DNA from 3 places in the Luteibacter sp. PvP120 genome. Region 1 is predicted to be linked to each of the others. Evidence: riboswitches for the same ligand, from Rfam matches in the RefSeq annotation. Region 1 holds a riboswitch; each other region holds the start of a gene.
The links. A riboswitch is a leader RNA that binds a small molecule or an ion and turns the genes downstream of it on or off. The one in region 1 is predicted to bind cobalamin.
Positions count from the first base shown of each region.

Region 2: linked by a shared signal. The riboswitch ahead of ACVKN3_RS17860 (ribonucleoside-diphosphate reductase subunit alpha) and the one ahead of metE (5-methyltetrahydropteroyltriglutamate--homocysteine S-methyltransferase) in region 1 are both predicted to bind cobalamin.
Region 3: linked by a shared signal. The riboswitch ahead of ACVKN3_RS03905 (CoA-acylating methylmalonate-semialdehyde dehydrogenase) and the one ahead of metE (5-methyltetrahydropteroyltriglutamate--homocysteine S-methyltransferase) in region 1 are both predicted to bind cobalamin.

Region 1 covers NZ_JBSRXP010000002.1:45,290-55,750, forward strand. Annotated here, with positions in the region: gene ACVKN3_RS04110 (molybdopterin molybdotransferase MoeA) at 1-200, opposite strand, end outside; gene fusA (elongation factor G) at 197-2,293, opposite strand; gene ACVKN3_RS04120 (aldo/keto reductase) at 2,839-3,819, shown strand; gene ACVKN3_RS04125 (glycosyltransferase) at 3,875-5,185, opposite strand; cobalamin riboswitch at 5,279-5,500, shown strand; gene metE (5-methyltetrahydropteroyltriglutamate--homocysteine S-methyltransferase) at 5,697-7,988, shown strand; gene metK (methionine adenosyltransferase) at 8,377-9,597, shown strand; gene ACVKN3_RS04140 (DUF4142 domain-containing protein) at 9,770-10,291, shown strand; gene ACVKN3_RS04145 (sugar ABC transporter permease) at 10,414-10,461, opposite strand, start outside.
Region 2 covers NZ_JBSRXP010000011.1:90,656-101,116, reverse strand. Annotated here, with positions in the region: gene ACVKN3_RS17875 (alpha-L-rhamnosidase) at 1-8, opposite strand, end outside; gene ACVKN3_RS17870 (SDR family oxidoreductase) at 143-1,048, shown strand; gene ACVKN3_RS17865 (hybrid sensor histidine kinase/response regulator) at 1,112-3,961, opposite strand; cobalamin riboswitch at 4,142-4,357, shown strand; gene ACVKN3_RS17860 (ribonucleoside-diphosphate reductase subunit alpha) at 4,517-7,036, shown strand; gene ACVKN3_RS17855 (ribonucleotide-diphosphate reductase subunit beta) at 7,234-8,262, shown strand; gene ACVKN3_RS17850 (acyl-CoA thioesterase) at 8,581-8,985, shown strand; gene ACVKN3_RS17845 (TonB-dependent receptor plug domain-containing protein) at 9,159-10,461, opposite strand, start outside.
Region 3 covers NZ_JBSRXP010000001.1:980,377-990,837, reverse strand. Annotated here, with positions in the region: gene ACVKN3_RS03920 (excinuclease ABC subunit UvrA) at 1-1,881, opposite strand, end outside; gene ACVKN3_RS03915 (hypothetical protein) at 2,081-2,266, opposite strand; gene ACVKN3_RS03910 (LysR substrate-binding domain-containing protein) at 2,379-3,122, opposite strand; cobalamin riboswitch at 3,311-3,515, shown strand; gene ACVKN3_RS03905 (CoA-acylating methylmalonate-semialdehyde dehydrogenase) at 3,655-5,169, shown strand; gene ACVKN3_RS03900 (acyl-CoA dehydrogenase family protein) at 5,181-6,356, shown strand; gene ACVKN3_RS03895 (enoyl-CoA hydratase) at 6,353-7,150, shown strand; gene ACVKN3_RS03890 (enoyl-CoA hydratase/isomerase family protein) at 7,147-8,319, shown strand; gene mmsB (3-hydroxyisobutyrate dehydrogenase) at 8,316-9,212, shown strand; gene ACVKN3_RS03880 (LysR family transcriptional regulator) at 9,236-10,141, opposite strand; gene ACVKN3_RS03875 (SDR family NAD(P)-dependent oxidoreductase) at 10,284-10,461, shown strand, end outside.

The sequences.
Region 1 (10,461 bases):
GAACCGGCGGCGATGGACGCGCCGGGGGCACGCAACGCGTAGCCATCCATGGCCGCGTTGTCGAACCCGGGTAGCGACAGCGGGCTGACGACATCGGCGGCGAGGACACGCCCCGCCGCCTTGTCGAGCCCTGGATGCTCACTGCTCAGCGTCCTGCACTCGGCGAGCAACCGCATCACGGCATCGGGATAGGCAATCATCCGCCAAGACTAACGGCAGCACGCCCCGCGTGCGACACCTCCTGCGCGGACGCCGGACGGTAGGCGTGGAATGCCACCGTGGCCGAGGCGCGCCCCTGGCTCAGGGACCGCAGTGCCGTGCTGTAGCCATCCAGCCGGGCCAGCGGCACGTCGGCTTCGATCGTCGTGCGCGCCTGCGCCTCCGTGAGCTGGACGATATGCCCGCCGCGACGTTGCAGGTCGCCGAGCACATCGCCGACGGCCGTGCCCGGGGTGGTGACCGATACCCGCATCACCGGCTCCAGCAGCACCGTGCCCGTCGCCTCCAACGCGGCTTTCACCGCCATCTGCGCAGCACGATGGAAAGCGGCCTCGTTCGAGTCCACCGCGTGCGCCTGGCCGTCGAGCACCGTCACGCCGGCACCGACCACGGGGTGGCCACGCGGGCCCTCGAGCAGCGCCGACCGCACGCCCTTCTCCACGGCCGACTGGAAGGCCTTCGGAATGACGCCGCCGGTGCTGCGGTCCTCGAAGCGGTTGCCCGCCTCGCCGGTCGGTGCCAGCGACAGTACGACGCGCGCGTACTGCCCGCTGCCACCGGTCTGCTTGGCCAGCTTGCCTTCGACCGGACCGGAGGCCTTCGCCGGGGTTTCCTGGTAGGCCACGCGCGGGAAACCGGTACGTACCGGCACACCCCATTCGCGGCGAAGGCGCTCGACCGTGACCTCCAGGTGCAGCTCGCCCATACCCCAGACCAGCGTCTCACCGGTATCCGGATCGGTGCCCACGCGAAACGACGGGTCCTCCTGCGCCAGTCGCGCCAGCCCGTTGCCGAGCTTGAGCAGGTCGGCGGAGCGTTCCGGCGACAACCGCCACGACAGCACGGCCGGCTGCGCCTGGATCGTCTCCAGCCTTACCGGGCGATGCGGATCGGCCAGCGTTTCGCCCGTGGCGACGTCTTTCCAGCCGGCGACGGCCACGATGTCGCCCGCTTCGGCGAACTCGACGGCGTCGGTTTCGTCGGCGCGCACGACGGCAAGCCGGCCCACGCGCTGGACGCGATCGGTGCCGCTGCGCCACACCGCATCGCCGACGCGCAGGCATCCGGCATAGATACGAACGAACGCCAGCGGGCCATGCGCCTGATGAACCACCTTGAAGACCAGCGCCGCCAGGGGCGCCTGCGCGTCGGGCAGCACCGCGATGTCACCGTCGTCGGTATGCGCGACCACGGGCGGACGATCCAGCGGCGACGGTAGATAGTCGACCATCGCATCGAGCAACGCCTCGATACCGACGTTGCGGAACGCGGAGCCCGGCAACACCGGCGAACCGAGGCCCGCCAACGTGCCCCGGCGCAACGCCGCGCGCAGTTCGTTCGCCGTGATCGGCTCGTCCGCCAGCCAAAGGGCGGCGAGCGTATCGTCGTGATCGGCCACCGCGGCCACGAGGTCTGCACGCGCAGCCGCATGGACGGCGCGCTCGGCGGCATCCCACGCGTGCACGCCCGCCGCGCCGGTGGCATCGAAGCGCCACGTGCGCTCACCGACCAGGTCGACCAGGCCGGTCATGTGTTCGGCCTCGATGACCGGCCGCGCGACGACCCAAGGGCGGGCGCCCAGCGTGTCCCGCATCTGCGCGACCACGGCGTCGAAGTCCGCCCCCGGGCGATCCATCTTGTTGACGAACGCCATGAGCGGCACGCCATGGCGGCGTGCCTGGTGCCACACCGTTTCCGATTGCGGCTGCACGCCCGCCACGCCGGAAAAGACGGTGACCGCGCCATCGAGCACGCGCAACGAACGTTCCACCTCGATCGCGAAATCGATGTGTCCCGGGGTATCGATAAGGGTAAGCCGATGCGGCTCGCCGCCATCCGGCGTCCACTGCGCGCGCACGGCCGCTGCACCGATCGTGATGCCGCGCTCGCGCTCGAGCTCCATGTGGTCGGTGGTGGTCGCGCCGTCGTGCACCTCACCCGTGCGATGGATCGCGCCGGAGGCGTAAAGCAGGCGCTCGGTGAGCGTGGTCTTGCCTGCGTCCACGTGCGCGATGATGCCAAGGTTGCGCCAGCGGTCGACGGGAATGCGGGTATCGCGGTTGACGGTGTTCATGGGTGACAGTGTCCTGAAGGGATCGCCAGGGGCGTGGACGAGGGGGCAAGCGAGGCACTCCCCGATCCGACGACCGCCGCCCCTGGCGGAGCCGGACGGGTCAGGATCGGGGGTCGCGGCGGTTCTTCATGGCACGTGCACTCCGGAGACGACGAAAAAAAATCAAAAAAAAAGCACCCTTGCGGGTGCTTTCGACAGGCTGCTGGCGCCGGCCGCCTAGGACGGCGTGCCGCACCGCACGAAGCGCGCGCACCCGCGACGCGCCCCAGGGGCGATCGATAGGCGGTGCTTCAAATCGTGCTTGCAACGGAACATGGGGTGGCGCTCTTCAAAGGTTGGCAGGGATGACACCATAGCGTCGTGCGCATGACATAGGGGCATGCACGACGCTTTCAAGCGCGCCATCGAAAGATTTCGAAGACTATATTCGGTCGAGCGGCGTCGCGAAGACGCCACAAGCAGCGGCCGTGATGTCACGGGAGCTCTATGCCACGTCCACGTGACATCCGCCAAGATCGCTGTTTCTTTCCATGGAGTCCCTACCCATGCGTTACGCGAAACTCGGCCGTACCGGCCTGGAGATTTCCCCCGTCGTCCTGGGTTGCATGACCTACGGCGTGCCCGACCGCGGCAACCACACATGGACGCTGGATGAAGCGCAGAGCCGCCCCTTCCTGCGCAAGGCGCTGGACCTGGGCATCAATACGTTCGATACCGCCAATGCCTACTCGGACGGCACCTCCGAGGAAATCGTCGGCCGCGCGCTGCGCGACTTCGCACGCCGCGACGAAGTGGTGATCGCCACCAAGACGTTCTTCCGCTGGCACAAGGGGCCGAACGGCGGGGGCCTGTCACGCAAGGCGATCTTCCACTCGGTGGATGATTCGCTCGCCCGCCTGGGAACCGACTATATCGACCTGCTGCAGATCCATCGTTTCGACCCGGATACGCCGATCGAGGAAACGCTCGAAGCCCTGCACGACGTGGTCAAGGCCGGCAAGGCGCGTTATCTCGGCGCGTCGTCGATGTATACGTGGCAGTTCGCGCAGATGATCTACACCGCGCGCCTGCATGGCTGGACCGAATTCGTCAGCATGCAGGACCACTACAACCTGCTGCAGCGCGAGGAAGAGCGCGAGATGATGCCGTTCTGCATCGACGAAGGCATCGCGCTGCTGCCGTGGAGCCCGCTGGCACGCGGACGGCTGACGCGCGACTGGGACGAAGGCAGCACCCGGCAGCAGAGCGACGTGTTCGGCAACACGCTCTACGGCGGCACGGAAGACGCCGACCGTGCCATCGTCGCCGCGGTGAAGAAGGTGGCGGAGGCGCGCGGCGTGCCGCGCGCACAGGTAGCGCTGGCATGGGTCGCGCAGCGCGAAGGCATCACCGCGCCGATCGTGGGCGCATCGAAGCCGCAGCACCTGGACGATGCCGTGGCGGCGATCGAGCTTACGCTGACCGCCGACGAGATCGCCACGCTGGAGGGCGCTTATACGCCCAGGGCCATTGCGGGCTTCGAATGAAGCCTGCCTTCCAAATGACGCGTAACCGCTGCGCGCTGAAGCGTGGCGTTTGCGATCAGCTCGCTATCGAAGGTGAGCGTGGATGCCGCCGCGTTTCGATCGCCCGTTCGATAACGTCGGCGGCCCGAGACGCACCCGTTTCCGCCCGGATGGCCGTGGCCGCGTGTTGCGCGCGCAGGGCGACGCCTTCATCGGCAAGCAGCACGCGCAACCTCGCGGCGGCGCGATCCGCGCGATAGCGCGACGCTGGCAACACGGCCCCCACGCCGAGTCGAACCACCCGCGCCGCGTTGTCCGGCTGGTCGAACCCATGCGGCACGACCAGGGAGGGGCAACCGGCGCGGAGGGCTTCCTGAGTGGTGCCTACGCCGCCGTGGTGCACGACGGCCGCGGCACGTTCGAACAGGGCGCCGTGCGGGGCGTATTCGACGGCAAGCACGCCATCGGGCAGCACGGTCGGCAGACGCGAACGCATTTCCGGTGATCCCGTCAGCAGTACGGCGCGTCGGCCCAGCATCGCGGCGGCGCCCATGCTTTCGCGAAGGAAGCCTTCACCCGCGTGGACCGCCGCCGAGCCCAGCGTGAACACCAGCGGTGGCTCGCCGGCGTCGAGGAACGCCATCAATGGCGGCGACAGGCTGCCCAAGGAGGGAGAGTAACGGCAGTAGCCCGTCACCAGGGTATGCGCCGGCGCATCGGCCGGCGCCTGCCCGAGTAACGGCGAATACATGGCTAGCACGCCATCGCGCGCGTGCTGCCCGCGGTGGAAGGGATCACCCCCTGCCGAGACCGGCGGCAAGCCGAGCGATTGGCGGAATCGGCGCACCGGGCGCGTCCACGGTGCCGTGACGTGCTCGGCCATACGACGAAGCCAGGCGCCGCGTCGTGGCGTGGTGCGCAGGAAGCGGTCGAGGATGGCCAGGCCCGTGGCGGGCGGATCGTACGCCGACAGGAACGCGGCCGGCGACAGCACCGCGGACAGCCAGGCGACATGCGTGGTTTCCCCGAGGATCTGCGCGGCGAAGGCCAGTGTGGTCGTGACGATGGCATCCGCCTCAGTGCAGACGGGCGCCAGGGCCTGGTAGCTTGCCGCCACATCCGCGGCAGCCAGGTCGCGAACGACGAAGCGGGGGCCACGCAGCGGGTGGAACGCGCGCGCGGCGAAGGCGGCCTTGTCCGCCGGCTCGGCGATGCCGCTGGCCAGGAGGAAGCGCAAACCGGCATCCGCCACCGCCTCGCGATGGATCGCGTGCGCGGCCACGGTGACCTGGTGTCCGCGCGCCGCCAACTCCCGGCCCACGGCCAGGAAGGGAAACAGGTCGCCCTGTGACCCGACCGTCGCCATCACGATGTGTCGTCCCGCCATGTCCCGCCTCCCGCCGATGTCCTGGCGCATCCTCGCGGCCGGCGTGTCGAGGCGATGCATCCCGACGCGTTGACCTGCCCCCACCACGCAGGCTAGTCTTCGCTCGCCAGCGGTCTTTATCTCTCTATTCGAATGGAAAGATAAAAGCTAAGAGGGAAGCCGGTGCGAATCCGGCGCTGCCCCGCAGCGGTATGTGGAGACGAACGCGTCACAGGCACTGGATCGAACAACGATCCGGGAAGCGACGCGCAAGGCGGCACCTGTTCCGGTGCCACATCCACGAGCCCGAAGACCTGCCGCCGGCCTGAGCACGCGTACCGTCATGGGTACGCGCGCTCCGCACGACCTGGACCCACCGCGCCCGCGTGGTGGCCCGGTTCGCCCGCGGGGGCGAAGGTCGACGGTACGCCGCATGACACCCACGACGCCGTGCACCTGCGTGCGGCGGCGCGCGCGTGTCCGGCAGCGGGCCGCCCTTCCCTCCTCTTTGCCACGAAGAGGACGTATCCACATGCCACACGTTACCTACCCCGGTTTTCCCCGCATCGGCAGACGCCGTGAACTCAAGCGCGCGCTCGAAAGCCACTGGCGGGGCGATAGCGACCGCGAGGCCCTGCTCGCCGTCGCCCGCCAGCTGCGCGAGCGGCACTGGCAACTCGCCCGCGAGGCCGGCGCCGACAGCGTGCCGGTCAACGACTTTTCCCTCTACGACCATGTGCTCGATGCCGCCGTCGCGGTGGATGCCATCCCCGAGCGCTACCGCGACCTGCATGCGCGGGACGCCCTGGCGGGCTACTTCGCCATGGCACGCGGTCGCCAGGACGGCACGGTTGACCTGCACGCACTGGAGATGACCAAGTGGTTCGATACCAACTACCACTACATCGTTCCGGAACTGCATGCGGGCCAGGTCTTCGCTACCCGGGCCGACAAGGCGGTGGCGGAATACCGCGAGGCCGTGGCCGCGGGCCATACGGCGCGCCCGGTGCTGCTGGGCCCGCTGAGCTTCCTTCGCCTGGCCAAGACCGTGGACGGCAGCGACCCCCTGGCCCTGCTGGATGCCCTGTTGCCGGCCTGGAGCGGCTTGCTCGACGCGCTGACGGAAGCCGGCGCCGACTGGGTGCAGGTCGACGAACCGGCCCTCGTGCTGGACCTCGACCCGGCCTGGCAGGCGGCGTACCGGTCGGCGTACGCCGCCATCGGCGAGCGCACGCGCGGACGCATCCTCCTGGCCACCTATTTCGGTGACCTGGGGGCCAATCTGGCCCTGGCCACGTCGTTGCCGGTGGCCGGCCTGCACGTGGACCTGGCCCGTGCTCCGGGGCAACTGGACGCGGTGATCGACGCGCTGCCCGCCGGGCGCGTGTTGTCCGCCGGCGTACTGGACGGCCGCAACATCTGGCTGAGCGACCCGGCAATCATCGGCCCGCGCATCGCCCATGCACGCAAGCGCCTGGGTGACGATCGACTCTGGCTGTCCACCTCGTGCTCGCTGCTGCACGTGCCCATCGACGCCGCCGAGGAAAAGCGCCTGCCCGGCGCGATCGGCGAGTGGCTGTCGTTCGCCCGGCAGAAGATCGTCGAACTGCGCCGCTACGCCGATGCCGCGACCGGCGACGAGGCCGCGCAACGCGTGCTCGCCCGCCAGCACGATACGGTGGAGGCGCGTCGCCGCTCGCCCGACGTGGTGCGCGCCGAGGTGCGTACGCGCGTGCGCGGGCTGACACCGCAGTTCGGCCAGCGCCGTTCGGCCTATGCGTTCCGGGCCAACGTGCAGAGTGAGCGCTTCGGGCTGCCCGACCTGCCCACCACCACCATCGGCTCGTTCCCGCAGACCGCCGACCTGCGGCTCGCGCGTGCCGCGCACCGGTCCGGCAAGCTGGACGACGAGGCCTACCAGGCCGTGCTGCGTGACGAAGTACGCCGCGCGGTGGCCTTCCAGGACGAGATAGGGCTGGATGTCCTCGTGCACGGCGAGCCCGAGCGCAACGACATGGTGGAGTATTTCGGCGAGCAGCTGCAGGGCTATGCGTTCACCTCGCTGGGCTGGGTGCAGAGCTACGGCTCGCGCTGCGTCAAGCCGCCGATCATCTACGGCGACGTGGCCCGGCCGGCGGCGATGACGGTCGCCTGGTCCAGCTACGCGCAATCGCTGACCAACAAGCCCATGAAGGGCATGCTGACGGGCCCGGTGACCATGCTGCAGTGGTCGTTCGTGCGCGACGACCTGCCCCGCGCCGAGGTCTGCCGGCAGATCGCGCTGGCCCTGCGCGACGAGGTGCACGACCTGGAAAAAGCAGGCATCGGCATCGTGCAGATCGACGAGCCCGCGCTGCGCGAGGGCCTGCCGCTGCATCGCGCCGACTGGGCCGATTACCTCGCCTGGGCGGTGGACGCGTTCCGGATCACGGCCGGCGGCGTCAGCGACGCCACCCAGATCCACACCCACATGTGCTACTCGGAGTTCAACGACATCATCGAGGCCGTCGCGGCCATGGATGCGGATGTCATCTCCATCGAGACCAGCCGCTCGCGCATGGAACTGCTGGATGCCTTCACCCGCTTCCGCTACCCGAACGGCATCGGTCCCGGGGTCTATGACATCCACTCGCCCCGCGTGCCGGCCGAGGCCGAGATGGCCGACCTGCTGGACCGGGCACTTAGGGTGCTGCGACCCGACCAGTTGTGGGTCAATCCGGATTGCGGACTGAAGACCCGTGACTGGCCAGAGGTGGCCGAAGCCCTGAAAGGCATGGTCTCGGTAGCCCGGACGGCCCGGGAGAGGCTGACGACGGCGGCATAAAAGGGACCGGTAGGAGCCCACGATGTGGGCGAACCGTCTACGTAGCTAGGGGCGAAAAAAGCCGACCTCGTGCCCAGGCGAGCGTTTTTAGACTCGCCTGGTGCGGCTTTAAAACGCTTCAAAAGCCGCTTCGTTCGACTCACGGCAACGCTCGCGTGGATGCGATGTGTGGCTTCATTCGCCGAGCGTGACCTGAGGGTTCGCCCACATCGTGGGCTCCTACCCCCCCAAAAAAGCGTGCGGGCCCGTAGACCGGGTCCCGCCCCTGAACATCCATGCAATCGTCACCATCGAGGCGTACCCTCCCCCGCTGCAAACCGGTGATGGGGGGTGTATCATGGCGCGCCCCATTTATCTCTTTATCCGTAAAGAAGGATATATACCCTCGATGAGCAATTACCTCTTCACCTCCGAGTCGGTCTCCGAAGGCCACCCGGACAAGATCGCCGACCAGATCTCCGACGCCGTCCTGGACGCCATCCTGGCTCAGGACCCGCGTGCACGCGTGGCCTGCGAGACGCTGGTGAAGACCGGTGTCGCCATCGTCGCGGGCGAAATCACCACCAGCGCCTGGATCGACCTGGAAGCGCTGACCCGCAAGGTCATCCTCGACATCGGCTACGACTCCTCGGACGTCGGCTTCGACGGCGAGACCTGCGGCGTGCTCAACCTGATCGGCAAGCAGTCGCCGGACATCAACCAGGGCGTGGACCGCAAGAAGCCGGAAGAACAGGGCGCTGGCGACCAGGGCCTGATGTTCGGCTACGCCACCAACGAGACCGCCGAATACATGCCGGCGGCCATCCATTACGCCCATCGCCTCGTCGAGCAGCAGACCAAGGTCCGCAAGAAGAAGAACTCGCCGCTGCCGTGGCTGCGCCCGGATGCCAAGAGCCAGGTCACCCTGCGTTACGAGAACGGCGAAGCGGTCGCCATCGACGCCGTCGTGCTTTCCACCCAGCACGATCCGGACGTGAAGCAGAAGGACCTGATCGAAGGCGTGCGCGAGCTGATCCTCAAGCCGGTGCTGCCGGCCAAGCTGCTGCACAAAGGCACCAAGTTCCACATCAACCCGACCGGCAAGTTCGTGATCGGCGGCCCCGTGGGCGACTGCGGCCTCACCGGTCGCAAGATCATCGTCGACACCTACGGCGGCTGGGCCCGTCACGGTGGCGGTGCGTTCTCGGGCAAGGATCCGTCCAAGGTCGACCGTTCGGCCGCCTACGCCGCGCGTTACGTCGCCAAGAACATCGTGGCCGCCGGCCTGGCCGACCGTTGCGAAATCCAGGTCAGCTACGCCATCGGCGTGGCCGAGCCCACCTCCATCTCGGTCACCACCTTCGGCACGGGCAAGATCGCCGACGACAAGATCGAGAAGCTGATCCGCAAGCACTTCGACCTGCGCCCGTACGGCATCATCCAGATGCTCGACCTGGTGCACCCGATGTACCAGCCGACGGCTTCCAACGGCCACTTCGGCCGCAAGCCCTACGAGATCACCGACAAGAACGGCAACACGTTCACGGCGTTCTCGTGGGAGAAGACCGACAAGGCCGAGATCCTGCGCGAGGCCGCCGGCCTCGGCGCCAAGGTGGCCCGCGTCAAGTAATTTCGAGGCGACACGCGATACGGAACGGGCGCCTTCGGGCGCCCGTTTTCTTTGGCGGCGTGGGCGGCGTGGGCGGTGCGCGGTAGTCCGGGGCACCCGTGCGGGGCGACAAGGTCACGAGCCTTTCATGGCCGGAATGCGACATCTGGGACCTGTTATCGGAGGATCCACCATGTCCCGTACCCTGCCCCGCTTCCTCGCCGCCACGCTGCTCGTAGCCGCCCTGCCCTTCGCCGCCCATGCCCAGGTCAAGGATTCCAAGGGTGGCAGCGCCACCGACGCCGGCTTCGTCACCAACGCCAGCGGCGCGGGCCTGACCGAGGTCGAACTGGGCAAGCTGGCCCAGACCAACGCCGGCTCGGCGAAGGTCAAGGCGTTCGGCCAGAAGATGATCGACGACCACACCAAGGCGGGCGAGGAACTGAAAAGCCTCGCTGCGGGCGATCGCGGTTATGCCACCGCGGAAGCACCGCCGCCGGCCAACCAGAAGGACATCGATGCGCTGAAGCGCATGAATGGTGCGGCCTTCGACAAGGAGTTCGCCAAGGTGATGGTGGCCGACCACGAAAAGGCCGTGGCGATCTTCGAGGTGGAAGCCGAGAAGGGGTCCAACAAGGACTTGCAGGCGTTCGCGAAGAAGACCCTGCCGACGCTGAAGCAGCACCTGAAGCTGGCCCGCAACCTCGACAAATAACAAGCCACAGCCAACCCACGTAGGAGCGCACGATGTGCGCGAACGGGTAATGCGGAAGGTTTATATATTCCGACACCCCCCATCGCGCACATCGTGCGCTCCTACAGGGTCGTTTTTGGTGATCAGCCGTTGCGGTTGGAGCCGGACAGGACGTCGACCCACACGGCGAG
Region 2 (10,461 bases), on a different contig from region 1:
GCGTGCAAGGGACAGGCCTCGGTGGCGACGACCGGTGAGCATATCGCGGAAAGGGAAAAGCGAACTGACACCCCGTGGACGGCACATGGACGTTTCGGTCCGTAAACCTCGTGGTCTCCCTACGCCCCACGAGGACACCACCATGGCCGATGCCGTGAACGATCCCTATGCCATGCGCGACCCGCGCACGCAGTACCCGCAGCCGGAATTTTCCCGGCAGCCGCAGCCGGCACCGGGCCTGGCCGCCGAGATGTCGCCCAAGCCGGACCATGGCGAAACCGGCTACCGCGGCAACGGCCGCCTGAAGGGCCGCAAGGCGCTGGTGACAGGCGGCGACTCGGGGATCGGCCGTGCCGCCGCCATCGCCTTCGCGCGCGAAGGCGCCAGCGTGGTCATCAACTACCTGCCGTCCGAGCAGAAGGATGCGGATGAAGTGGTCGCCCTGCTCACGGGCGAGGGCCACACGGTCGTCGCGATACCGGGCGACCTCGCCGACGAGGCGTTCTGCAAGGAACTGGTCCAGCGGAGCGTGAAGGAACTGGGCGGCCTGGATATCCTGGCCAATGTCGCGGGCCGCCAGCAGTTCAGCCCGTCCATCGACGAGCTGGATAGCGCATCGTTCGAAGCCACCTTCCGCACCAACGTGTTCGCCTTGTTCTGGCTGACCAAGGCCGCGGTGCCGCACATGCCGCCGGGTGCCGCGATCGTCAACACGGCCTCGATCCAGGCCTACCAGCCCTCCGACATCCTGCTCGACTATGCCTCCACCAAGGCCGCCATCGTCGCCTTCACCAAGGCCCTGGCGAAGCAGCTGGCCGAGAAGGGCATCCGTGTGAACTCGGTGGCGCCCGGCCCCGTGTGGACGCCGCTGCAACCCAGTGGCGGCCAGCCACAGGAGAAGGTGGTGGAATTCGGCAAGAGCGTCCCGCTGGGCCGCCCCGGCCAACCGGTGGAATGCGCGCCGCTGTACGTCCTGCTTGCCAGCCAGGAAGCCAGCTTCATCACCGGGGAAACCTACGGCGTTACCGGCGGCAACATGCTGCCCTGATGCCGAAAGCGCGTCCGACCGTCGACAAGCGTGTCGCGCGGGCTCCTGTCGACGGGATGAGGATCACGCGCGCGCGATGCGCCCCAGCGCGTCCATCAGGTCGGCCACGCCATACGGCTTGATGATGATCGTCGTGTGGTCGTCACGTGTGACGCCGTTGGCCATGTGGTCGCCCGTGGCATAGATGACGGGAAGGTTGGGCTGTGTCTCGCGCAAGCGCTCCGCCACGTCCACCCCACTCATCCCCGGCAGGCCGACATCGGCCAGCAGCACGTCGATGGCCTCGGCGCCGTGCAGGCGAATGGCTTCGTTGCCGTCGCCTGCCTCGAAGGCCGTGTGCCCACGGCTTTCCAGCATCTCGGTGATGGACATGCGGATGAGTGCGTCGTCTTCCAGTACCAGAACACGTAACGGTTCCGCCACGGGCGTGACCGGTGCCGGCGCCGACGGGGCCGTGGCCACTTCGGCGATGGTACGCGGCACGCGCGAGCCCAGCACCTGCCGGACACGACGGGCCAGTTGCTCGCGCGTGTACGGCTTGCTGAGCAGTTCGACCCCTTCGTCCAGGCGACCGCCATGCACGATGGCGTTTTCCGTGTAGCCGGAGGTGAACAGCACGGCGATGCCGGGCTGGCGCTCGGCCGCCTTGCGCGCCAGTTCGGGGCTGCGCAATGGGCCCGGCATCACCACATCGGTGAACAGCAGATCGATGGCGATGCCGCTTTCGACGATCGACAGCGCGCTTTCGGCGTCACGTGCCTTGAGCACGCGGTAGCCGAGTTCGGCGAGCATGCCCACCACCGTTTCGCGCACGGCTTCATCGTCCTCGGCCACGAGGATGGTCTCGTCACCGCCACGGATGGCTTCTTCTTCAATCGCCACGATGCGATCCTCGCTCTGCATCGACCGGGGCAGGTAGATCTTCACCGTGGTGCCCTCGCCCGGTTCGCTGTACATCTTGATATGACCACCGGACTGCTTGACGAAGCCGTAGACCATCGACAGTCCCAGTCCCGTGCCGCGACCTTCCGGCTTGGTGGTGAAGAAAGGATCGAACACCTTGTCGAGGATGTGGGCCGGCATGCCGCTGCCGGTATCGGTCACCGCAAGCATCACGTATTGCCCCGGACGAAGGTCGCCGTGGGTCTTGGCGTAGCTGTCGTCCAGCAACGCGTTGCCGGCCTCGACCGTGAGCTTGCCCTGGCCGTCCATCGCGTCGCGCGCATTGATCGCCAGGTTGAGCAGCGCGTTCTCGACGTTGGACGGATCGACCAGCGTGTTCCACAGGCCCCCGGCGATCACGGTCTCCACCTCGATCGCCTCGCCCAGCGCCCGGCGCAGCAGTTCGTCCATGTCGCGCACGAAGCGGCCGATGTTGACGACCTTGGGCGCCAGCGGCTGGCGACGACCGAAGGCGAGCAGCTGGGCGGCCAGCTTCGAGCCGCGGGTGACGCCCGCCATGGCATTGGCCACGCGTCGCTCGGCGCGTTCATTGCCCGACACGTCGGTGCCGAGCAATTGAAGGTTGCCGCTGATCACCTGCAGCAGGTTGTTGAAATCGTGGGCGACGCCACCGGTGAGGTTGCCGATCGCATCCATCTTCTGCGCCTGGCGCAGTTGCTCCTGGGCGGCATCCAGTTCCGCGTCGCGCGCGCGCTCGGTCGTGACGTCGCGGGCCACGGCGAAGATCATGCCGTCGCTGGGCACCGCCCGCCACGACAGCTGGCGAAAGCCGCCGTCGGCCGTGCGATAGCGATTCTCGAAGCGCAGCGTGGCCACGCCGTCGGCCAGTTGCCCGGTTTCCTCGCCCGTGCGTTCGGTATCCTCCGGATGCACGAAATCCAGGTACGAACGGCCCAGGGTCTCGCGCTCGCTCCAGCCGAGGATCGCGGTCCACGCCGGGTTGACCGACAGCAGGCGCGTGTCCGCATCGGCAACCAGCAGGATGTCGCTGGACAGGCGCCAGATACGGTCGCGCTCGGAAGTACGCTCCGCCACCTGCCGTTCCAGGCTCAGGGCCAGCTGCTGCAGCTCCCCCTCGGCACGGCGCCGCTCGACGGCGACGCGGGTGCGGTTGCCTACCTCGCGGACGAAGGCGATCTCTTCCTCCAGCCACTCACGCGGGTCGGCGTGGTTGAGGTACAGCAACGCCACCACCCCACCGCGCTCGGTCACCGGCATGTTGATGAAGGCGACGGCGCTGATGCCTGCCAGGGCATCCGCGGTATTCACGGTACGCGGGTCCTGGTAGGCATCGGTAACCAGGGCGGTGCGCCCGGCCTTGATGTCGTCGATGTACGAGCCGTAATCGCGGAAGTTCAGCACGCCGGCGATCGTCTGGATGCCCGGGGCGTTCCAGTCGCGTTCGACGGTGATGGTTTCCGCCACCGTATCGACCGTGCCGTAACCGGCACGGCTGACCCGTAGCGTGCGGCCGAGCACCTCGGCCACCCGATAGGCGATGTCCGTCGGGTCTTCCAGGTCGCGCAGCAGGTTGCTGACCTCGATCAGGGCCAGGCGGCGCTCTTCGGCACCGCCGGCATCCCCCGGCGTCTCCACGGTCGGGTAGACGCCGACCATGAACACGGGCTCGCCGTCCACCGGGCGCCGCCATGGCTCGACGGACACCCGCCACGCCGTGCCGTCCGCGGCCGTCAGCCCGATATCGCGGACCCCCTCGATACCGCCAGCCGCCAGCAGGGCGGTCAGGCGGGACCGGCTGTCGTCCGTCCACCAGTTCAGGAAGCCCTGCCCCGCCCCGTCACGAAGCCGTGCGGTCATCCAGGCATTGGCGTAAAGGAGTTCCCCTGTCGCCGACACGGCCGTGAAGCCGAACGGCAGTGCGTCGAACGCATGGGTGACCAGGGCGTGTTCCTGCAACGCGAACGTAGATGGCATCGAGCGAGCGGTCATGGGGCAGATCGCAGATGTTAAAGGTTCGAAGCCCTGCACTTTGTGTAGGCCATCTTCACGAAACGGTCATGTCGCGCTGCGGAAATCGGCACGCTGGGGGTTGCAAAAAAATGACTCCCGGCGGATCAAGCACATAGCGCATTTACCCTACATCTTGTGTTGACGGTACCGGGGACCAGCTATATGGTGTGTCCCGTTGGTGTCCGAAGAGGCGCGACTGCCCGTCGGACTTAATAGGGAATCCGGTGTAAATCCGGAACTGCCCCGCAGCGGTAAGTGGAAACGAACCCGTCACACGCACTGGTCCCCCTGGGATTGGGAAGCGACGGCTAGGCCGGACCCGAAAGGCGTCCCCGTCCACGAAGTCCGAAGACCTGCCAACAGCTGTCGCCCCGCCAGGCGTCGGTTTTTGTGGTGACGGCTTCCGCGGGGAGGCACGTCGCGGTCCGGAGCCCCCGATGGCGTGCTCCGACGCGACCCTTTTCCGCCGGCCCACCGCTTCGAGCCCCGTCCGAGGGAACGGGAGTTTGAACCGAGCCCTGGGGCACGCCTGACATGACCACGATGGAATCCGCCGCGCGCGAGCGCACCGAAGCAGCCGATACGGCCGTTACCTCCCCCGCCCCGGCGGACAAGGCACCCGCTGCCGGTTACCGCAACGAGCCGCCGCCGGCGTTCGCGCTGACGCCGCCGCACAGCCCCGGCCAGATGCGCGTCACCAAGCGCAACGGTGGCCAGGAAGCCGTCGACGTGAACAAGATCGTGCGCGCGGTGACCCGCAGCGCCGATGGCCTGTTCGCGGTCGACCCGATGCGCGTGGCGCTGAAGACCATCGGCGGCCTGTACGACGGCGCCACCACGCAGGAGCTGGACCAGCTGTCGATCCGCACCTCCGCGGCGCTCACCGCCGAGGAACCGGAATACGGCCAGCTGGCCGCGCGCCTCCTGGCCGCCTTCGTCGACAAGGAGGTGTCCGGCCAGGACATCCAGTCGTTCTCGCAGTCGATCAGCACCGGCTTCGAGCTGGGCATCCTCAACGAGCGCCTGCGTGACTTCGTGCTGGTCAACGCGCGCAAGCTCAACGATGCCATCGACACCGCCGGCTCGCGCCGCTTCGAATACTTCGGCCTGCGCACGGTCTACGACCGCTACCTGCTGCGCCACCCGACCCGCCGCTTCGTCATCGAGACGCCGCAGTACTTCTTCATGCGCATCGCCTGCGCCCTCGGCGGCAACGACGTGGCCGAGACGCTCGAGCTGTATCGCATGCTGTCGTCGCTGGAATACCTGGCCAGCTCGCCCACCCTGTTCAACGCCGGCACCGCGCACGAGCAGCTGTCGTCGTGCTTCCTGCTGGATTCGCCTCAGGACGCGCTGGAGTCCATCTACGCCAAGTACGGCGACGTGGCCCAGCTGTCGAAGTTCGCCGGCGGCATCGGCCTGGCCTATTCACGTATCCGCTCGCGCGGCTCGCTGATCAAGGGCACCAACGGTCATTCGAACGGCCTGGTACCGTGGCTGAAGACCCTCGATGCGTCGGTGGCCGCGGTGAACCAGGGCGGCAAGCGCAAGGGCGCCGCCTGCGTGTACCTGGAAAGCTGGCATGCGGATATCGAGGAATTCCTCGAGCTGCGTGAGAACACCGGCGACGACGCGCGCCGCACGCACAACCTCAACCTGGCCAACTGGGTGCCGGACCTGTTCATGCGCCGCGTCGAGACCGACGGCGACTGGTCGCTGTTCGACCCGAAGATCGTGCCGCACTTCGTCGACACCTGGGGCGCCACCTTCGAGGCCGCCTACGAGAAGGCCGAGGCCGAGGGCCTGGCCGTCAAGTCGATCAAGGCGCGAGAGCTGTACGCCCGCATGCTGCGCTCGCTCGCGCAGACCGGCAACGGCTGGATGACTTTCAAGGATCGTTCCAACGCCACCAGCAACCAGACCGCCCGTCCGGAAAACGTCATCCACCTGTCCAACCTGTGCACCGAGATCCTGGAAGTGACCTCGGAAGGCGAGACCGCCGTGTGCAACCTCGGCTCGGTGAACCTGGCCCGCCACGTGGTCGACGGCCAGTTCGATTACGACAAGCTCGCCACCACGGTGCGCACCGCCGTGCGCCAGCTGAACCGCGTGATCGACCTCAACTTCTACCCGATCGCCACGGCGAAGACGGCAAACATGAAGTGGCGTCCGGTCGGGCTTGGCGTCATGGGCCTGCAGGACGTCTTCTTCAAGCTCCGCCTGCCCTTCGACTCCGCGGAAGCGCTGAAGCTGTCCTCGCGCATCCAGGAAGAGATCTACTTCCACGCGCTGTCGATGTCCAACGAGATCGCCGAGCGTGACGGCGCCCATCCCGGCTTCGAGGAAACCCGCGCGGCCAACGGCGAGCTGCAGTTCGACTACTGGCCGGCCGCCACGCCGACCGACGTCGACGGTCGCTGGGCCGAGCTGCGCGAGAAGATCAAGGCGAAGGGCCTGCGCAACTCGCTGGTCATCGCCATCGCGCCGACCGCCACCATCGCCTCGATCGCCGGCTGCTACGAGTGCATCGAGCCGCAGGTGTCCAACCTGTTCAAGCGCGAGACGCTGTCGGGCGACTTCCTGGTGGTGAACCGTTACCTGGTGGACGAGCTGAAGACGCTGGGCCTGTGGACCGCCGAAGTGCGCGACCAGATCAAGCTCGCCGAAGGCTCCGTCCAGGGCATCACGTCCATCCCGGCCGCACTGCGCGAGGTGTATCGCACCACGTGGGAACTGCCGCAGAAGGCCCTGATCGACCTGGCCGCCTCCCGCGGCGCCTACATCGACCAGAGCCAGTCGCTGAACCTGTTCATGGAAAACCCGAACATCGGCCAGCTGTCGTCCATGTACATGTACGCCTGGAAGTCCGGCATCAAGACGACGTACTACCTGCGTTCGCGTCCCGCCACCCGCATCACCAAGACCACGGTCAGCTCGTCGTCGGCCGCGCTGCCCACGGCCGGTGCGCCGGCGGTAGCCGATGCGCAGGAACAGGCCGAAGCCGCGGTGTTCTGCTCGCTCGAGAACCCCGAATACTGCGAAGCCTGCCAGTAACCGACCACGCACGACGACCCATGTAGGAGCGCACGCTGTGCGCGAAAACCAACAACGCGACGACGCGGCAACGCTGCGGATCGCGCTGCATCTCCGCTTCGTTGGCTTTTCGCGCACAGCGTGCGCTCCTACACGTGCCACGCTACACGCGCCACGGTGCCGCCGTGCCTGGCGCCATCCTTTCTGAGGTAGCCCCGATGTCCGCTTTGCCCGTCGCCCGCGACACCCATATCCTCGATCCCGGTTTCGAGCTCACCCTGCGGCCGATGAAGTACCCGCAGTTCTATGAGATGTACCGCTCGGCCATCCGCAACACGTGGACGGTGGAGGAAGTGGACTTCTCGCTCGATACCAGCGACCTGAAGTCGAAGATGTCAGACGCCGACCGGCACCTGATCCATCGCCTGGTGGCGTTCTTCGCCACCGGCGACACCATCGTGTCGAACAACCTGGTGCTCAACCTGTACCAGCACGTGAACTCGCCCGAGGCGCGCATGTACCTCTCGCGCCAGCTGTACGAGGAAGCGCTGCACGTGCAGTTCTACCTTACGCTGCTGGACACGTACATTCCGGAGCCGAGCGAGCGCAACAAGGCCTTCGACGCGATCGAGAGCATTCCCTCGATCCGCCAGAAGGGTGAGTTCTGCTTCAAGTGGATCGACTCGATCCAGAACCTCAACCGCCTGGAAACGCGCGAGCACCGCCGCCAGTTCCTGCTCAACCTGATCTGCTTCGCGGCCTGCATCGAGGGCCTGTTCTTCTTCGCCGCCTTCGCCTACGTCTACTACCTGCGTTCGCGCGGCCTGCTGCACGGCCTGGCCTCGGGTACCAACTGGGTGTTCCGCGACGAGTCGGGCCACATGGCCTTCGCCTTCGAGGTGGTGCGCACCGTGCGCGAGCAGGAGCCGGACCTCTTCGACGACCAGATGCGCCAGGAAGTGGAAGCCATGCTGGAAGACGCCATCGCTTGCGAGACCCAATTCGCGGCGGACGTGCTCTCCGGCGGCGTGGCCGGCCTTTCGGTCACCGACATGCGCCAGTACCTCGAATACTGCGCCGACCAGCGCCTGGTCCAGCTGGACATGCCGAAGAAATACGGCGCGAAGAACCCGTTCGACTTCATGGACCTGCAGGACGTCCAGGAACTGACCAACTTCTTCGAGCGCCGCGTCTCCTCGTACCAGGTGGGCGTGCAGGGCGAGGTCGCCTTCGACCAGTCGTTCTGAAACAAGAACCCTCGTTCTAAAAACGAGGGTGTAGGAGCGCACGCACGTGCGCGAACCCTCTCCACGGCAAGGGCGACCGATGCCATACCGCTCCAGGCGAGCGAGCGTTTCCGTGAGCCTGGTACGCGATACCGGATGCACGGAAACGCTCGCTGGTTTAGACGGTCGGCTTCTTTCGCCTCAGTTAGAGGCTGAGGGTTCGCGCACGTGCGTGCGCTCCTACCCCCCGCCCAAACGATCCGGTAAGTGCGGCACCCGCGTCCCGTACGTGCGGACGTCCTGTAAGATGCATGCTGCATTGCAACAGGAAGCGTCCCCATGACCGAGATCGACCGTCCCATCGAGGCCCGCGTCCTCGAAATCGTCTTCCCCGACCATACCAATCACCTCGGCACGCTGTTCGGCGGGCAGGCGCTGGCGTGGATGGACAAGGCGGCCTTCCTTGCCGCTTCGCGTTACTCCCGACAGATCGTCGTCACCGCCCGCTCCGAGCAGGTGGATTTCCACGTGCCGGTGCGCAAGGGCCAGATGGTGGAACTGATCGCCACCGTGGTGTCGGTCGGCCGCACCTCGATGAAGATCGACGTGGCGATGTACACCGAGGACCTGATCACGGGCGCCCGTGAGCTGTGCACCCGCGGCACCTTCACCATGATCGCGCTGGACGCGGAGCATAAGCCGACACCGGTCGCGCCACTGCCGGTCGCCACCGCCGACCACTGACACCACGGACACCGCACGCGCCGCTGGCGGTTTCCCGAGTAGATGAAAGCAGGCCGGCGCAGCCTGCAGCATCGTTCGCAAGCTGGCCGGCGCAGCTTGCTGTGTCGCTTGCGAGCAGGCCGGCGTGGCTCGCGTCGTCGCTCACCCGCCGCCCCTACCCAACGGACCGCAGCTCAGTCGAGCTTGTAATCGAAGGTCAGGAACACTTCCCGTCCGTTGTACTCGGAGGCCGTCTGCCCCGTGGTGACGAACTCGAAGCCGCCGGCGTAGTAGGGAATCGCGCCGACCTTGTTGAAGATGTTCGATACCGTGAGCTTCAGGCGCGTGTCGGGATTGATCTGCACGGCGGCGGAGCCGTTCCAGGTGATCCAGACGGGGGTGTGGCCCTTGTAGGTCGTATCGGCCACGGTGACCTGGTTGCCGTCCTGGGTGACCTGGCACACGCCGGTGGCCAGCTGCTGCCCGCCGTTGGGCACCGTGACCATGCCCGGCTGGATGCCGTTCGGCAGCGTGTCGCAACCGTCGTAGTTCGGCGCGCGCATGCTGCCGGCGCGCGTGCCGGAGATCGACACGTTCCATGCGCCCCTGTTCCATTCGCCGATCCACGTGACCCGGCTGGCGACGTTCTGGTAACGGGTGTTCTGCAACTCGTCGGAGGCCAGCACGCGCTGCTTGTACGACAGGTTATCGGTGTAATTGATGCCCGCGCGGAAGTCGCCGTAGCCGTCCGTATGGAACTTGTAATCCAGCGACGCGTCGATGCCGCCGACATACAGCGAGGCCTCGTTGATCGGGCCGGACTGCACGGTAAGGATCTGCCCGGTGGCATCGCGCTTCACCATCTGCGTGACCATCTGGCAGTAGGCCGAACCCGCTACGTGCGCCGTATAGGGCGACAGACCGGACGTGCCGTTGGGCTTGGTGCCGGTCAGGCAGCCGGCTTCGTCGTTGAGCACGGTGCCCTGGTCGAGGTACTGGATGGCGTTGTCCACGCCCATGTGCCAGTAGTCCGCCGACACGGACAAGCCCTGCACGCCCGGCACCTGCCACACGAAACCGTAGGTCCACGAGTGGCCGGTCTGCGGCAGCAGCAGGCGGCTGCCGTTGGTGAACAGCGTGTAGTACTGCGAGGTGGGCCGCTGGACCTGGTTGCACCATGTGCTGTTGTTCTGGCCCGCCTTGATCGCATTCACGCACTGCAGCGGGTCGATGTAGTCGCCCACCGGCGAGGTGGAGCCGGTCAGGTAGATGGCCTGCATGTCCGGCGCCTTGAAATTGGTGCCGTAACTGCCACGCAGCAGGAGCCCGTCGTACGGGCGCCATTCGATACCCGAACCCCAGGTGCGGGCGACGTCGGCACTGCTGGCGTCGTTGTACTTGTCCAGGCGGCCGGAGAGCGTCCAGGTCACCGAATCCAGCAGCGGCACGCGGAACTCCGTGCCCAGCGAATACCGCTGACGCGTGCCGCCACCGGTG
Region 3 (10,461 bases), on a different contig from region 1:
GCGGGTGATGGTGTCCGCGCCCTTGTGGATGCGACCGCCGGTTTTCGTGACGATGCCGGGCGCGGCGTCGTCGGTCTCATCGTCGACGGACGCGGGCTCGTGGCCCAGGTGGTCGCCGAGCAGTTCGACCAGGGCCTGGCTGACCAGGCTGGATTTGCCTGATCCGGAGACACCCGTCACGGCGGTGAACAATCCCAGGGGAAAGGCGACATCCAGTGCGTGGAGGTTGTTGCGGGTGATGCCTTTCAGTTCCAGCCAGCGGGACGGCATGCGCGGCGGGCGTTCGCGCGGATGCGTCTTACCGAAGAGGTAGGGCGCGGTGCGCGACAAGGCGACATCGGCCAGGCCCGCCGGCGGTCCGCTGTAGAGGATCCGTCCACCGTGTTCGCCCGCATCGGGACCGACATCGACCAGCCAGTCGGCGCGGCGCATCACGTCCAGGTCGTGTTCGACGACGAAAAGGGTGTTGCCCGATCGCTTCAGTTGTTCCAGGGCGGACAGCAGCGCCTCGCCGTCGGCGGGATGCAGGCCGGCGGAGGGTTCGTCGAGTACATAGACCACGCCGAACAGGTTGGAGCGGATCTGCGTGGCCAGGCGCAGGCGCTGCAATTCGCCCGGCGACAAGGTAGGGCTGGCGCGGTCCATCGACAGGTAGCCCAGACCCAGCGACTGCAACGTGCCCGCGCGGACCAGCAGGTCCTGCGCGATGCGCTGCGCGGCGATGCGTTTCTCCGGCGAGAGGTGCGAGGTGCGGCGCACGTCCGATGAGCCCTGGTGCGCGGCGCCACCGCCGGCCACACGCTTCGCGTCGGCGCGCTTGCCTGCGGCGCGGCTTCGCGTGCTCGTGCTTGAGTCGTCGTCGAAGCGGCCTTCGGCGATGGGCCGCAGCGTGTCCACCAGCGCATCGAACGACAGCGCGGACAGGCTGCCGATGTCCAGGCCGGCGAAGGTCACCGCCAGCGACTCGCGCTTGAGCCGCTTGCCGTCGCACAGCGGGCACAGGCTGCCGATCATGTAGCGCGACACGCGTTTCTTCATCAACGGGCTTTGCGTGCTCGCGAACGTGTGCAGCACGTAGCGACGCGCGCCCATGTACGTGCCCATGTAGCTCGGCTCGGTCTTGCGCTTGAGCGCGGCACGCGTTTCGGCGGGGGTGAAGCCCGCATACACCGGTACCGTCGGCGTTTCCTCGGTGAACAGTATCCAGTCGCGCTGCTTCTTCGGCAGGTCCTTCCACGGGATGTCCACGTCGTAGCCCAGCGTGACCAGGATGTCGCGCAGGTTCTGCCCATGCCAGGCCGGTGGCCACGAGGCGATGGCCCGCTCGCGGATGGTCAGGGTGGGATCGGGCACCATCGAGGCCTCGGTCACCTCGTAGACGCGCCCCAGGCCATGGCAATGCGGACAGGCGCCCTGCGGCGTGTTCGGTGAGAAGTCCTCGGCGAACAGCATCGGCTGGTCCGGCGGGTACGAGCCGGCGCGCGAATACAACATCCGCACCAGGCTGGATAACGTGGTGACGCTACCCACCGACGAGCGCGTGCCTGGCGTGCCGCGTTGCTGTTGCAGCGCCACTGCCGGCGGCAGCCCTTCGATGTCGTCGACATCGGGAACGCCCACCTGGTCGATGAGGCGCCGCGCGTAGGGGGCCACGGATTCGAAATAGCGCCGCTGCGCCTCGGCGTAGAGCGTGCCGAAGGCGAGCGAGGATTTGCCGGAGCCCGAAACGCCGGAGAACACCACAAGGGCGTCGCGCGGGATGTCGACGTCGATGTTTTTCAGGTTGTGTTCGCGTGCGCCACGGACGCGGACGAAGCCGCGGGTGTCGGTGGGCGTAGGGAAACTGGCGGGAATGGTAGGCGGGGCGTTGCGTCGGGTCATGCCCGTATTATCGCCGCCGGATCATCTGCCGTGACGTGAAATTGCGTGTTGTTGCGTGGGGAGGTAGGGCGGGTTGTGTGGGGGCGTGTTTGCGGGTGTGTGGTCGCGGGAGTGGATCGCGGACATCGTCCGCTCCTACAGGTACACGTTGCGCCGACTACCTACGTAGGAGCCCACGATGCGGGCGATCCAGACAACCTCAGCGCCGACGGGCAACCACACGCACGCGCTGCATGCGCCGCTGCTGCATCAGGTTGAACCAGAACAGCGTTTCCGTGACCACGCCTGCACCGACGAGCAGCAGTGTTCCGGTGACCGACCCGGCGACATATGACACGACGGCCAGGGCCAACCATGCGGCGAGGATGAGGTGGCGCTGGCTCATGGTGTTTCTCCTGCGTGCTGCGCGACACCGGGACCCGGGCGCGGCCTGAAACGATCCTCGGCTACACAGGAGGTGGTGTCAATCGGCCATATGTCAAGGTTTGGTGGACGATTCAGCCTCGGTAACGCAGTGCATCCACCAGCAAGGTAAGGGCCGGCACGGGCTGTCGGCGGTTGGGGTAATAGAGGTGATAGCCGGCGAAGGGTTCGCACCAGTTCTCCAGCACACGCACCAGCGCTCCCGCTTCGACATGCCGCGAGACCACGTCCTCGGGTACCCAGGCCAGGCCCAGGCCAGCCAGGGACGCACGGACGATCGCGTTCATGCCGTCGAGGATCAACTGGCCCTCCACCCGCACCTTCACTTCGCGGCCGTCCTTCTCGAAGTCCCAGGCGTACAGGCTGCCATAGGTCGGCAGGCGCAGGTTGATGCAGTTGTGCCCGGTCAGGTCCTGTGGCGTGCGCGGGAGCGTGCGCCGCTCGAAATAGCCGGGCGTGGCGACCACGGCCATGCGCATGGGCGGGCCAACCGGCACGGCGATCATGTCCCTGGCCAGGTGCTCGCCCAGGCGGATGCCGATGTCGTAGCGCTCGGCCACGATGTCCACCAGCCCGTAATCGACGCTCAGCTCGACATGGATGTCCGGGTACTGCGGCAGAAACCGTTCCAGCGCAGGCATGACGATGGATTGCGCGGCATGCTCCGCGGTGGTGATGCGCAGGTTGCCTGCCGGGCGTTCGCGCAGCTCGCCCAGGGCCTCGATCTCCGCCTCGATCTCGTCGAAGCGCGGCCCCACGCTGCCGATCAGCCGTTCGCCCGCCTCGGTGGGCGAGACGCTGCGCGTGGTGCGCGCCACCCTCAACCCAGCGATTAAGCGGGGTAACACGCTTGGTCCTATGTCGTGGATTCATCAATGGGCGGGGTGACGTCGCTGCGCTCATCACGCCCGGAGCGATGGGGTGATGCCCGATCATGACCCCACGCCCTGACGCCGTAGCCCCGCCGTTTACTGCATCGCAGCGTGTCCCCATGCGTTGCGCCGCCTACAATCGATGGGCCACAGGTGTCCTGCCGCCGCCATTCCGGTGCGCAGGGTGAAACGGGAAGCCGGTCCGATGCCGGCGCTGCCCCCGCAACGGTAGGCGAGAAAACCCGACTCAGAACCACTGCGGCAACGCGGGAAGGTGTCGGGCTGATGCATGCCGCATCGCTCGCAAGCCCGGAGACCGGCCCGTGGTAGACATCGCATGCGGTGTCTTCCTCGGGTGTTGCGGTGGGCAACCGGATGAGCTGACTCGACGCGGCGTCCGTTGTCTCGAATCACTTGTCTTGTCCCTCGCACGCCCGGTTTCGCGGGTGAGCGATCTGGAGACTGGACAATGAACGAGATGAACCCGGCCGCGACCCATGTCGCCACGGTAAAGCTGCTGATCGACGGCGAGTTCGTCGAATCGACCACCACGCAATGGCGTGACGTGGTCAACCCGGCCACGCAAGTAGTGTTGGCACGCGTGCCCTTCGCCACGCCCGCGGAAGTCGAGGCGGCGGTGGACGCCGCGCGCCGAGCCTTCGTCACATGGCGCAAGACGCCTATCGGTGCGCGGGCGCGCATCTTCCTCAAGTACCAGCAACTGATCCGCGAGCACATGGCCGAACTGGCCGCGACGCTCACGGCGGAGCAGGGCAAGACGCTGCCCGATGCCGAAGGCGACGTGTTCCGCGGCCTGGAGGTGGTGGAACACGCGGCGGCCATCGGCAACCTGCAGCTGGGCGAGCTGGCCAACAACGTGGCCGGCGGTGTCGATACGTACACGCTGCTGCAACCGCTGGGCGTGTGCGCGGGCATCACGCCGTTCAACTTCCCGGCGATGATTCCGTTGTGGATGTTCCCGATGGCGATCGCCACGGGCAACACCTTCGTGCTGAAACCGTCGGAGCAGGACCCGATGGTGACCATGCGCCTGGTCGAGCTGGCGGTGGAGGCGGGCATCCCCCGCGGTGTGCTCAACGTGGTGCATGGTGGTGAGGACGTGGTCAACGCGATCTGCGACCACCCGCAGATCAAGGCGGTGTCGTTCGTCGGCTCCACCCGCGTCGGCACCCATGTCTACCATCGTGCTTCGCAGACCGGCAAGCGCGTGCAGTGCATGATGGGCGCGAAGAACCACGCCGTGGTGCTGCCCGACGCCCATCGCGAGCAAACGCTCAACGCGATGGTCGGCGCGGCGTTCGGCGCGGCGGGCCAGCGCTGCATGGCGGCCTCGACGGCCGTGCTGGTCGGCGCCGCGCGCGAATGGCTGCCCGACCTGGTGGCCCGCGCGAAGACATTGAAAATCAATGCGGGCAGCGAGGCCGGTACGGATGTCGGCCCGGTCATCTCCTGCGCGGCGCGCGATCGCGTGCACGCCTTGATCGACGCCGGTGTGGCCGAAGGCGCCACCCTGGAGCTGGACGGCCGCGATTGCCGCGTGCCGGGCTACGAACAGGGCAACTTCGTCGGTCCGACCATCTTCTCGGGCGTGCGCCCAGGCATGCGTATCTACGACGAGGAAATCTTCGGTCCCGTGCTCGTCGTGCTCACGGTGGACACGCTGGATGAGGCGATCGCGCTGGTCAACGCCAACCCCAACGGCAACGGCACGGCGTTGTTCACGGGCAGCGGCGCCGCGGCGCGTCGTTTCCAGGAAGACATCGACGTGGGGCAGGTCGGCATCAACGTGCCGATCCCGGTGCCGGTGCCGCTGTTCTCGTTCACGGGCTCGCGCGCCTCGAAGCTGGGCGACCTGGGGCCGTACGGCAAGCAGGCGGTCATGTTCTACACGCAGACCAAGACGGTCACCTCGCGCTGGTTCGACGACGGCGGCACGGGTCACGGCGTCAACACCACCATCAGCCTGAAGTGAGGGCGCCCCTCATGGACATTCCGGTGACGGTGCAGGCTGCGGGCCTGAGCGACGAGCAGAATGCGTTCCGCGAGGCGGCGCGCGACTTCGCCCAGGCGGAGCTGGCGCCGCATGCGGCGCACTGGGACGCGCAAGGCATCTTCCCGCGCGAGGCCATCGGCAAGGCCGGCCAACTGGGCTTCTGTGGCCTCTATGTGGACGAAGCGGCGGGTGGTACCGGCCTCACGCGACTGGACGCGGCCATCGTGTTCGAGGAACTGGCCGCGGTCGATCCCTCCACGGCCGCCTTCATCAGCATCCACAACATGGCGACCTGGATGCTGACCACCTACGCCCAGCCTGCACTGTTGCAGGCATGGGGCGAACCGCTGGCCAGCGGCACGCGTCTCGCCTCGTACTGCCTGACCGAGCCGGGCGCGGGTTCCGATGCGGCCTCGTTGCAGACGCGCGCCGTGCGCGAGGACGACCATTACCTCATCAACGGCAGCAAGGCGTTCATCTCCGGGGCCGGCGCCACCGACATGCTGGTGGTGATGGCCCGCACCGGCGGCGACGGCGCGCGCGGCATCAGTGCGTTCGCGGTGCCCGCGGATACCGCGGGGATCGGCTACGGCCGCAAGGAGGAAAAACTCGGCTGGAACAGCCAGCCCACGCGTGGCATCACGTTCGAGGACGTGCGTATCCCCGCAACGAACCGGCTGGGCGAGGAAGGCGAGGGCTTTCGCATCGCGATGAAGGGCCTGGACGGTGGCCGGATCAATATCAGCGCGTGTTCGCTGGGCGCGGGGCAGGGGGCGCTGGATGCGGCTCGCCGCTACCTGGGTGAGCGGCGCCAGTTCGGCCGCAAGCTGGGCGAGTTCCAGGCGCTCCAGTTCAAGCTGGCCGACATGGCCACGCAACTGGTGGCCGCACGGCAGATGGTCCACACCGCCGCGCGTAAGCTGGACGCACGCAGCCACGACGCCACGGTGTGGTGCGCCATGGCCAAGCGTTTCGCCACGGATGCCGGCTTCGCCATCTGCAACGATGCCTTGCAGTTGCATGGCGGGTACGGCTACATACGCGAGTACCCGATCGAGCGGCTGCTGCGCGACAGCCGGGTGCACCAGATACTGGAAGGCACCAACGAGATCATGCGCGTGATCGTGGCGCGCCACCTGCTCAACACCGAAGAGGAATTGCGATGAGTGGCTACAAGGACACCGATTGGACCGGACTGGCGCTGAAGGTCGAGGGCCATACGGCCGTCGTGACCCTGCGCAACCCGCCGGCCAACACCTGGACGGTGCACAGCCTGACGGCACTGCGGGATCTGGTCGGCGCATTGAACGCCGATCGCGACATCTACGCCCTGGTCGTCACGGGCGAGGGCGGCAAGTTCTTCTGCGCCGGCGCCGACCTCAAGCAGTTCGCCGACGGCGATCGTGCCGTGGCGCGAGAGGCGGCCCGCCGTTTCGGCGAGGCCTTCGAGGCGCTGTCCGCCTTCCGTGGCGTGAGCATTGCCGCGATCAACGGCTACGCGATGGGCGGCGGCCTGGAGTGCGCGCTGGCGTGCGACCTGCGCATCGCCGAAGCGCACGCGCAGATGGCGCTGCCCGAGGCCGGCGTGGGCCTGTTGCCGTGCGCGGGCGGCACGCAGAACCTTCCGCGCCTGGTCGGCGAAGGCTGGGCCAAGCGGATGATCCTGCTCGGCGAGCGCGTCGACGCGCCCACGGCGCTGCGGATCGGTCTGGTCGAAGAGGTGGTCCCCACCGGCGAAGGCCTGGCCACGGCCCTGGCCTGGGCCGCACGCTCCCACGCACAAAGTCCGACCAGCGTCACGGCGTGCAAGCGACTGGTCCAGGCCACCCGCACCCAGACCCACGCGGCAGCGCTGGTGGCGGAGCGTGAGGCCTTCGTCGACCTGTTCGACAGCGCCGACCAGGCCGAGGGTGTGCACGCCTTCCTGGAGAAGCGTAGCCCGCAGTGGAAGAACGCATGAGCGCGACGCCGATGGAGACGCCGGACGATGCACCGGTGCTGTTCGACGAGCGTGCGACGCGCGACGGCCGGCGCATCGGCATCGCCACACTGAATGCGCCAAAGACATTGAACGGCCTGTCGCTGCCGATGGCCCGACTGCTCGACGAGCGACTGCGTGCCTGGGCCGACGACGACGGCATCGTCATGGTGCTGCTGCAGGGCGCAGGCGAGAAGGCCTTCTGCGCCGGTGGCGATCTGCATGGCCTGTACCGGGGCATGCTGGACCATCGCGACGGCAGCCACGACATCGCTCGCGATACGCCTGCCGCCGCTTTCTTCGCCACGGAATACCGGCTCGACTACCACATCCACCGCTATGCTAAGCCGGTGCTGTGCTGGGGCCACGGCATCGTCATGGGCGGCGGCATCGGCCTGATGGCCGGCGCCAGCCATCGCGTGGTCACCGAGCGCTCGAAGCTGGCGTTCCCGGAGATCACGGTGGGCCTTTACCCGGACGTGGGCGGCAGCTGGCTGCTTCGCCGCGTGCCCGGCCACGGTGGCATCTTCCTCGCCCTGACCGGCGCGCCGCTGAATGCGGGCGATGCGATCCATGCGCGCCTGGCGGATCATTTCGTTGAGTCGTCGCGTCACGACGAGGTGGTCGCAAGGCTGATCGACACGGCATGGTCCGACGCCGCCACGAAAAACCACGCGACGCTCTCGGCCCTGCTTGAGTCGTTCGCGCAGCCTGCGTCCGCCGGTCCACTGCAGCAGCATGCAGCGCTCATCGAGCGCCTCTGCGCACCGTCGAACCTCGACGAGGTCGTCGCCGGCATCATCGCCCTCGACACCGACGACGCGTGGTTGCAGGCGGCGAAAACCACGCTGCTCGCCGGCGCCCCCGGATCGGCGAGGCTGGGCTTCGAACTGCAGCGGCGCGCCGCCGACCTGTCGCTCGCGGATACCTTCCGCCTCGAATACGCCGTGTCGCTGCATTGCGCCGCGCACGGCGACTTCGCCGAAGGCATCCGTGCCTTGCTCATCGACAAGGACCGCCAGCCGCGCTGGAACCCCGCCACCCTCGCCGAGGCCACGCCGGCCTGGGCGGAAACCTTCTTCCACGCCCCATGGGCCGCCGCGGATCATCCGCTGGCCGACCTGGGTGCCTCCACGGAATCCTCGCCATGAGTCGCATCGCTTTCATCGGACTGGGCAACATGGGCGGCCCGATGGCCGCCAACCTGCTCAAGGCCGGGCACCGCCTGCGCGTGTTCGACCTGGTGCCGACGGCGGTGGAGGCCGCGGTCGCGCTCGGCGCTACCGCGGCCGTCAGCGCGGTAGACGCCGTGGTGGACGCCGAGGTGGTGATCTCCATGTTGCCGGCCAGCCGTCACGTGGACGCGCTGTATCGGGGCGACGCGGGCCTGCTGGCGGCGATTCCGGCCGGCGCGCTGGTCGTCGACTGCAGCACCATCGCCCCGGAGACGGCGAAGCAGGTGGCCCGGGCTGCGGCCGATCGTGGGCTGGCTATGCTCGACGCGCCGGTGTCCGGCGGCACGGCCGGTGCTGCGGCCGGCACGCTCACCTTCATCGTGGGCGGCGACGCCGCGGTGCTGGAACGCGCACGGCCGTTGCTGGCGTCGATGGGCAAGAACATCTTCCATGTCGGTGCGAACGGCGCCGGGCAGGTGGCCAAGCTGTGCAACAACATGGCGCTGGGCGTCATCATGGCCGTCACCGGCGAGGCTATCGCCCTCGGCGCCGCGCATGGACTGGACCCGGCCGTGCTGTCGCAGATGATGGCGGTCAGCACCGGACGCAGCTGGGCCACGGAGGTCTGCAACCCCTGGCCCGGCGTGCTGCCCGGCGCACCCGCGTCGCGTGGGTACACCGGCGGCTTCGGTACCGACCTGATGCTGAAGGACCTTGGCCTGGTGACCGAGGCGGCGGTGGGCGTGGGCGCGTCCATCCCGCTGGGCGAACTGGCGCGCAACCTGTACGCGCTGAACAGCAAGGCCGGCCGCGGCGGGCTGGATTTCTCGAGCGTGGTGAAGCTGGTCGCGCCTTCGCTGGACGGTTGAACCGAGGCGACGCCCGCGACGGCTCAGGCGCGCAGGTGCTCGCGGCATAGCGTGAGCACCCGCTGCCGCAGCCAGCGGTGGCCGGGATCGTTGTCCAGTCGCGGATGCCACATCTGCGACACGGTGATACGCGGTGTCACCACCGGCAACTCGAAGATGGCGATACCGTCCGTTGGTGTCGCCAGGAACGATGCTGGCACCAGCCCGACCAGGTCGGAGGCACGGACCACCGCCAGCACCGCGTGGAAGGCCGGCACCACCGCCACCACCTCGCGTTCCAGCCCGGCGACCGCCAGCGCGGTATCGACCGGACCTGTCGCCTGACCGCGGCGAGAGGCCACGACATGGCCGTGCGCGACATAGCGCCCGGCCGTCACCGGATTGCCATCGTCGAGTGGATGACCTCGCCGCACTACGCCGACGAAACGGTCGCGGAACAGGGCCTGTGTGCGTACCTCAGGCCCCATGCCGCCCACGACGCCCACCTCCAGGTCGGCCAGGCCTTCGCGCAGGTGCATCGGTGTCTTCTCGGCCTTGGACGCGAAGTGCAGGCGCACCCCGGGGGCGAGTCGCCGGGCGTCGGCGATCAGCAGCGCGGCGAACACCTCGACGAAGCCGTCGTTCGCACGCAGGGTGAAATCCCGTCGCAGGCCTGCCACGTCCTGTTCCGTCACGGCGGGCCGCAGCGCGCGTCGCGCGTCTTCCACCAGGCCACGAGTCACCTCGCGCAACGCTACCGCATGCGGTGTCGGCACCATGCGGCGTCCGGCACGTACGAGTAGTTCGTCCCCAGTGGCGGCACGCAGGCGCGTGAGCGTGCGGCTCATCGCCGATGCACTCAGACCGAGGCGGCGCGCCGCGCCCGCCACGCTGGCTTCCGCGAGCAGGGCGTCCAGCGCGATCAGCAGGTTCAGGTCGGGCTCGTCCATGGCGCATCGTAGCGTGGCTTAGGCCTCGATAAGGCGTCCGGTGCATCTATACATTTCCGTTCGCGCGCCTTCCGCCCCATGTCCAGGGACACTACGTTGCATGGACCGCCCGCGAAGGGCAGCCCCTGTATCGGAGCGTCGCATGACACCTTCATCCCCACGCAAGACCATCCTGCTGGTCGGCGCCTCGCGCGGACTCGGTTTTGCCCTGGCCGAGGACTACCTCCGTCGCGGCTGGCAGGTTATCGCCACCGGGCGTGCCCACTCGATGGAACGGCTCCATGCACTGGCCGAAACATCGGCGGGTGCCCTCGAGGTGA